Regions from separate parts of the Microbispora sp. H10670 genome, predicted to be linked through region 1. Evidence: riboswitches for the same ligand, from Rfam matches in the RefSeq annotation. Region 1 holds a riboswitch; the other holds the start of a gene.
The links. Region 1 has a riboswitch for S-adenosylmethionine ahead of thrC (threonine synthase). Riboswitches for the same ligand answer to the same signal wherever they lie in the genome.
Positions count from the first base shown of each region.

Region 1 (3,653 bases):
CCTCGATCTCCTTGGCGCACCGCTGCACGGCCGCCGTGTACTCGCGGTACTCCGGCAGGTCGTGCCGGGAGGGGTAGGCGAACGCCAGATGGACCACCCGTCCGTGCCACTCGGGATGGCCCTCCAGGAACTCCTGGTAGGCCCGCAGGCCGCGGACGATGTTCTTGGACAGCTCCGTGCGGTCGATCCGCACGATCAGCCTGCGGTCGCCGACGTGGTCCCTGATCGCCGCCATGTGCGACTCGACGTCCGGTTCGGCCGCCCGCGCCCGCAGCGCGTCGCCGTCCACCCCGAGCGGGTGCACGCCGATCCGGGTGGTCCTGCCGCCCCAGGTCACCGTACGGGCCGCGTGGTCCACCCGCGCCCCGAGCAGGGCGGCGCAGCAGTCCATGAAGGCGCGCGCCCAGCGGGCGGTGAGGAAGCCGGCGTGGTCGGCGCCGAGGATGCCCGACAGCACCTCCGCCGCGACGTCCTCGGGCAGCAGCGCGAAGTACTCCGGCGGGGCCCAGGGCGTGTGTGAGAAGTGGCCGATGCGCAGGTCGGGCCGTTCGACCCGGAGCATCGCTGGGGTGAGCGTCAGGTGGTAGTCCTGCACCATCACGCGGGCCCGGTGCGTGGCCTCCTCCGCCAGCGCGAGCGCGAACGCGCCGTTGTAGGTGCGGTACGACTCCCATTCACGCGCGAACCGGGTGCCGAACTCGGGGGAGAAGGGCGTGTTGTAGAGCAGGTGGTTGACGAACCACAGGGTCGAGTTCGCCACCGCGTTGTAGGCCCGGTGGAAGACCGCGGGCGGGATGTCCAGCATGCGGATGGGCCCCGTCTCGAACGCCCGGTCGAGCCGGCCCCCCGGCGCCTGCCGCACCGCCCCGCGGTCGCCGTCCGACAGCGCCGCGCAGACCCACAGCACGTCGGTGTCCCTGACCACGTCCGACAGCCCGGACACGAGCCCGCCGCCGCCCCTGCGCATGGTCAGGCCGCCGTCCTCCGACAGGGTGAAGGACACCGGGCCCCGGTTGGACGCGATCAGGATGGAGCTGCTCATTGGGGTTTCCCCTCGATCAGAGCGGGCGCGCATGCCGGAAGATTAATAAAAGCGGACCTCCATCAATAGGATGTCAACCGATCGCGGGAGGGCTGGAACGGGATGGCACTGGACGACGTCACCGAGGAGCTGGCCGGATCGGCCGCCCGGGGAGATCACCGCGCCCTCGGTGAGCTGCTGCGGCGCATCGAGCCCGACGTGCTGCGGCACTGCGAGCGGCTACTACCGTACCGGCAGGACGCGGAGGAGGCGGCGCAGGACACGCTGCTCGCCGTGGCCCGCAACATCGCCCGGTTCGAGGGCCGGGCCAAGTTCAGCACCTGGCTGCACATCGTGACCGTGAACTGCGCCAGGACGACCTACCGGTCGCTCAAGCGGCGCTCGTCCGAGCAGGCGGAGGAGCTGCCCGAGCAGCGGCCGGACCCGCGGCGGGTGAGCGTCATCGCGGGGTCGCGGCTCGACCTGCTCGACGCGATGGAGGCGCTGGAGGCCGAGCGGCCCGACCTCGCCCAGGCGCTCGTGCTGCGCGACATCTGCCAGCTCGACTACTCCCAGGTCGCCGACCAGCTCGGCATTCCCCTCGGCACCGTCAAGTCCCGGATACACCAGGCGCGCAAGTACGTGCAGAGCGCGCTCGGCGAGGCCTACGGCTGATACAAACCATCTCGCCATCTGAGACGGCGGAACGGACACAGGGGACGCCGGGGTACAGTGCTGGAGGACCTTTTTCGAAGGTTCTACAACTGAAGATGCTCATCCAGAGGGGTGGAGGGACCGGCCCTGCGAAGCCCCGGCAACCTCCCCGGTGTCGAACTCGTGCCCACGAGGCCCGGCCGGGACAGGTGCCAATTCCGGCTCGCGGCCAGGGCGGTCGCGAGCGAAGATGAGGGAAAGGCCTCGCTTCATGGCGCACATCAGCACCGCGACCCCCACCACCGCCACCGACTTCGGCCCTGCCACCGGTCTGTCCTGCCGCGAGTGCGGCGCCCACTACGACCTCGGCCCGATCTTCGCCTGTACGGAGTGTTTCGGCCCCCTTGAGGTGGCGTACGACTTCGGAGAGGTCCGCCGGGAGGACATCGCGGCGGGCCCGGCGAACATCTGGCGGTACCGCTCCCTGCTTCCCGTCCCCGCCGGGGTGGCGGACAAGCCCAACCTGCAGCCCGGCTGGACCAAGCTCGTGCGGGCCGACCGTCTGGCGGCCGAGCTGGGGCTGCGGTCGCTGCACGTCAAGGACGACTCCGGCAACCCGACCCACTCCTTCAAGGACCGGGTCGTCGCGATCGCGGTCGAGGCCGCGCGCGCCTTCGGCTTCCACACCCTGTCGTGCTCGTCCACCGGCAACCTCGCGGGCGCGGTGGGCGCGGCCGCCGCCCGGGCCGGGCTGGACTCCTGCGTGTTCATCCCCGCCGACCTGGAGCCGGCCAAGGTCACCATGGCCGCGGTGTACGGCGGCCGCCTGGTCGCCATCGACGGCACCTACGACGAGGTGAACCGCTTCTGCTCCGAGCTCATCGGTGACGAGCTGGGCGAGAAGTGGGGATTCGTCAACGTCAACCTCCGGCCCTACTACGCCGAGGGTTCCAAGACGCTGGCGTACGAGATCGCCGAGCAGCTCGGCTGGCGGCTGCCCGAGCAGATCGTCGTCCCGGTGGCCTCCGGCTCGCAGCTCACGAAGATCGACAAGGGCTTCCGCGAGCTGATCAAGCTCGGCCTGGTCGAGGAGCGGCCGTACCGGATCTTCGGCGCGCAGGCCGAGGGCTGCTCGCCGGTCTCCCGCGCGTTCAAGGCCGGGCAGGACGTCGTGCAGCCGGTCAAGCCGGACACCATCGCCAAGTCGCTGGCCATCGGCAACCCGGCGGACGGGCCGTACGTGCTCGACATCGCCCGCCGTACGGGCGGCGCGGTGGAGGACGTGAACGACGGCGAGGTGGTCGAGGCGATCCGCCTGCTGGCCCGGACCGAGGGCATCTTCGCCGAGACCGCGGGCGGCGTCACGGTCGGCGTGCTGCGCAAGCTCGTGCGCGAGGGCCGCCTCGACCCCGAGGCCGAAACCGTGGTGCTGAACACCGGCGACGGTCTCAAGACACTTGACGCGGTGGCCGAGCAGGCCCGTCCGTCCGCGGTCATCCGTCCCTCCCTCGACGCCTTCCGTGCGGCATTCGCCAACTGAAAGCGTTATCACAGGCCCATCGGCAGCAACGAAAGCGAGTGAACAATGAGCGTTTCCGTGCGGATTCCGACGATTCTGCGGACGTACACCAACGGCGTCGCGGAGGTAAGCGGGGAGGGGGGAACGCTCCGCGAGGTCCTGCAGAAGCTGGATGCGGACTATCCGGGCATCGGAGGTCGAATCCTGGATGAGACGGGCAAGATCCGGCGTTTTGTCAACGTCTATGTCGGAGAAGAGGACGTCCGTTTCGCCGATGGGCTGGACACCGCCACGCCGGACGGGGTACAGATTTCGGTCATCCCCGCCGTCGCCGGGGGCTGAGCCGCGACACCGCCGCCGGGCACCTGACATGCACTTCTCTCGCCGGGGAAGTGAGATGTCGCCACAGCGAATGGTGAAGCTCTCAACCTTTCGGTAGAAAAGTGAATAATCGTCTGT
Region 1 covers NZ_JABBWW010000041.1:20,204-23,856, forward strand. Annotated here, with positions in the region: gene HHX33_RS32705 (alpha,alpha-trehalose-phosphate synthase (UDP-forming)) at 1-1,042, opposite strand, end outside; gene HHX33_RS32710 (RNA polymerase sigma factor) at 1,145-1,696, shown strand; SAM riboswitch class I at 1,793-1,932, shown strand; gene thrC (threonine synthase) at 1,947-3,215, shown strand; gene HHX33_RS32720 (MoaD/ThiS family protein) at 3,261-3,536, shown strand.

Region 2 (3,653 bases), on a different contig from region 1:
TGAAGTCGATGAGGTCGTAGTCGCCCTTGGGATACTTCTCCAGCCATTCGTTGACCGTGCCGGAGACGAACTGGATCTCGAAGCCGATCTTCTTGGCCTCGGCCTGGATCTGCTCGGCCAGCGTGTCGCGCTGCTCACGCGCGAACGCCTTGAGGAACCCCCAGCGGATCGTCAGCCGCCTGCCGTCCTTGGTCCGGTAGCCCTCGGCGTCCTTCCCCGACCAGCCGGCCTCGTCCAGCAGCCGGGCGGCCGCCGCGGGGTCGTACTTCGTCTTTCCTTCGAGCGTCTTGTCGTACCCGTCGGTCGACGGGGAGATGGGGCCCGCCGCGGGCTGGAACGCCCCGAAGTAGAGGTTCTTGACGATCGTCGCGAAGTCGATGCCGTCGCGGAACGCCTGCCGGACCCGCTTGTCGGCGAACGGCCCGGAGGTCGTGTTCGGGTAGAAGTTGTAGTTGCCGCCCGGCGCCTGCCGCGTGGTGACGGTCAGCCGGGGGTCGCCCTGCACCTGCTTGACGTTCACCGGCGGCACGCTGGCGATCCCGTCGACCTGCCCGCTGGTCAGCGCGCCGAGCCGGACGGAGTCCTCGGTGATGACCTTGATCTCCAGCTTGTCCAGGTACGCCTCCCCGGTGTGCCCGGCGCCCTCCGGCGCCCAGGAGTAGCCGGGGTTGCGGTGGTAGGTGATGCCCTTCTGCACCACGTACTCGTCGATCACGAACGGCCCGGACCCGACGACCTTCTTGCACAGCGCGTCCTGCGGCTGCTTCAGCGACCGCGGCGACTCGATGCCGAAGTACGCGGTGGCGAGGGCGGACAGGAACGGCGAGTACGGCCTGCTGAAGTGGACCTTCACCGTGTGCGGGTCGACGACCTCGCTGCCCTTGTACGGCTCGATGTATCCCGCGGCGAGCTGCGACTTCGTGGCGGGGTTCACGATGTGGTCGAGGTTGGCCTTGACCGCCGCCGCGTCGAAGGGCGTGCCGTCGGAGAACTTCACGCCGTCGCGCAGGGTGAAGGTGTAGGTCTTCTGGTCGGGCGAGACGGTCCACTTGGTGGCGAGCCAGGGGTGGATCTTGCCCTCGGTGTCGAGCGACACGAGCGAGTCCAGGGCGGGCCGGGTGAACAGGCCGGCCACGTCGGCGGGGCTCTGATGGGGATCGAGGCAGGTGGAGGGCTCGGTGTTGACGGCGAACGTCAGCGTGCCGCCCTTGACCGGCCCGGCGGGGGCCTTGCCCGCCGCGGTGTCCTTGCCTGTCGTGCCGCAGGCGGCGAGGGCGAGGACCCCCAGAAGCGAGACGCCGATGGATAAGCGCGTGTTCGTGGACATCGGGGAGAGCCTTTCGGTGTTCAAGACGGGACGGCGTTCAAGAGGGAACGGCGTTCAAGAGGGGACGGCGGAGTGGGGAGGCGGCGTGTCCCGGCCTGTGCCCGCCCGAAACTCCCCGTGAGTGGCCATGCCGCCTCCCGGAGAGCGTGCCGCGCACGCCCCCATGACCAGGAGCCCCGATGGGGCCCGCGCTTGCGGCGCGACTGCCACGCCGCCAGGTTTTCCCCGGGGCACCCCGCGCGGTGCGAGGGTTGCCGGCCGACGAGCCGGGGCTTGGCGTCGGCGCTCAATACCTATAAATAAAGTAGGAAAACTAGGGTAATCTGTCAACACGCTTTCGCCGGGGATTCCGGCCTTTCCGCGAGGAGCGGCGGTCCGGTGACGACGAGTGGCACGGCCCCGCGGCAGCGGCCGGGGGCGAACCGGGCGGCCGTGCCTACGGCGCGCCGGGAAGCCGTACGGTGACGAGGAGCCCGCCGTGGGGGCCGGGAGCGAGATCGAGGGTCCCGTTGTGGGCGCGGACGACGCTGTGCACGATGGCCAGGCCGAGACCGGCGCCGGCGTGCTCGTCGGTGCGCACGCGTTCCGTTCCGCGCTGGAAGGGTTCGGTGAGGGTCGGAATCAGTTCCGGCGGGAGCGGGCGGCCCGTGTTCTCGACCCGCAGCAGGCTGGTGCCGCCGTACGCCTCGGTGTGGACCGTCACGGTGCCGCCGGCGGGGAGGTTGTGGACGATCGCGTTCTGGACGAGGTTCGTCACCATCCGCGCCAGGAGCTCGGCGGAGCCCTCGGTCCGGGCCGCCCCGCCGGTGACGTTCAGCGTGATCCGGCGTTGTTCGGCGAGCGGAAGCAGCGTCTCGGCGGCCTCCTCGGCCGCGAGGGAGAGGTCGACGCTCCCCCGGGTGAAGTCGCCGCGGTCGCCGCGGCTGAGCAGCAGGAGGGCCGCGGTGAGGTCGATCGCCCGCTGGTTGACGGTGTGCAGGCGGTCGAGGAGTTCGTCCCGGTCCCGCGTGGGGTCCCGGCGGGCCACGTCGAGGAGCGTCCGCGAGATCGCCAGCGGGGTGCGCAGTTCGTGGGAGGCGTTCGCGGCGAACCTCCGCTGCTCGGCGACGTGGGACTCGAGCCGGTCGAGCATCGAGTCGAACGCGTCGGAGAGCTCCCGGAACTCGTCCCGGCGGCCCTTCATGCGGATCCGGTGGGACAGCGACCCGTTCGCGGTCGTCCGCCGGGCCGCGTCCGTGATCTGGGTGAGCGGTGCGAGCATCCGGCCGGCGAGGAGCCATCCGCCCAGCAGGCCGAACGTCAGCAGAAAGGCCAGTGCCTGGCCCGCGCGGGGGACGAAGGCGCGCTGGAGGTCGGTGCGGTTGGGGATGAACCGCAGGGGCGCCGCCCCGGGCGGGGCGGCCCCCGGCCCGGTGCCGAGCGCGCCGTCGGGCACGTAGCGCAGCAGGAACACCCACACCACCGCCAGCAGGAGGGCGCCGGCGAGCAGGAGGAATCCGGCGTAGCTGAGGGTGAGTTTCAGCCGGGTGCTGAGCCCTGGGCGCCTATCCATGCGTGCTGCCGGGGCCCGTCCCCGTGGCGATGCCGGTGTCGATCCGATAGCCGACACCGGGCACCGTGGCGATGACCCATGGTTCGCCGAGCCGTTTGCGCAGCGCGGAGACGGTGATGCGCACGGCGTTGGTGAGGGGGTCGGCGTTCTCGTCCCAGGCCCGTTCCAGCAGCTCCTCGGCGCTGACGATCCCGCCCTCGGCGGCGACGAGGACTTCCAGCACGGCGAACTGTTTGCGGGTGAGCGCGACGTAGCGTCCGCCGCGGAACACCTCCCGGCGGAAGGGGTCGAGCCGCAGGCCCGCGATCTCGCGAACCGGGGGCCGGGCGTACGCGCGTCTGCGGTCGAGCGCCCTCAGCCGCAGGACGAGCTCCCGGAGCTCGAACGGTTTGGTGAGGTAGTCGTCGGCGCCGAGCCCGAACCCGGAGGCCTTGTCGTCGATCCGGTCGGCGGCGGTGAGCATGAGGATCGGGATACCGCTGCCGGAGGCGACGATGTGCCGGGCGACCTCGTCGCCGGAAGGGCCGGGAATGTCGCGGTCGAGGACCGCGATGTCGTAGGAGTTGACGCTGAGCAGTTCCAGGGCCGCGTCGCCGTCGCCGGCGATGTCGGCGGCGATCGCCTCCAGCCGCAGACCGTCGCGAACGGCTTCGGCCAGGTAGGGCTCGTCCTCCACTATCAGCACGCGCATACGGCTCAGTCTGCCGGTGCGGGCGCCGGTGCCGGCGCGGGGCGAGGCCGGTCCGGTGACGCCTCCGGGCGCCACCAGCGGCG
Region 2 covers NZ_JABBWW010000016.1:171,520-175,172, reverse strand. Annotated here, with positions in the region: gene HHX33_RS22475 (ABC transporter substrate-binding protein) at 1-1,327, opposite strand, end outside; SAM riboswitch class IV at 1,511-1,621, opposite strand; gene HHX33_RS22470 (sensor histidine kinase) at 1,764-2,879, opposite strand; gene HHX33_RS22465 (response regulator transcription factor) at 2,872-3,570, opposite strand; gene HHX33_RS22460 (VanZ family protein) at 3,576-3,653, opposite strand, start outside.
Region 2: another riboswitch for S-adenosylmethionine. It lies ahead of HHX33_RS22475 (ABC transporter substrate-binding protein); the one in region 1 lies ahead of thrC (threonine synthase).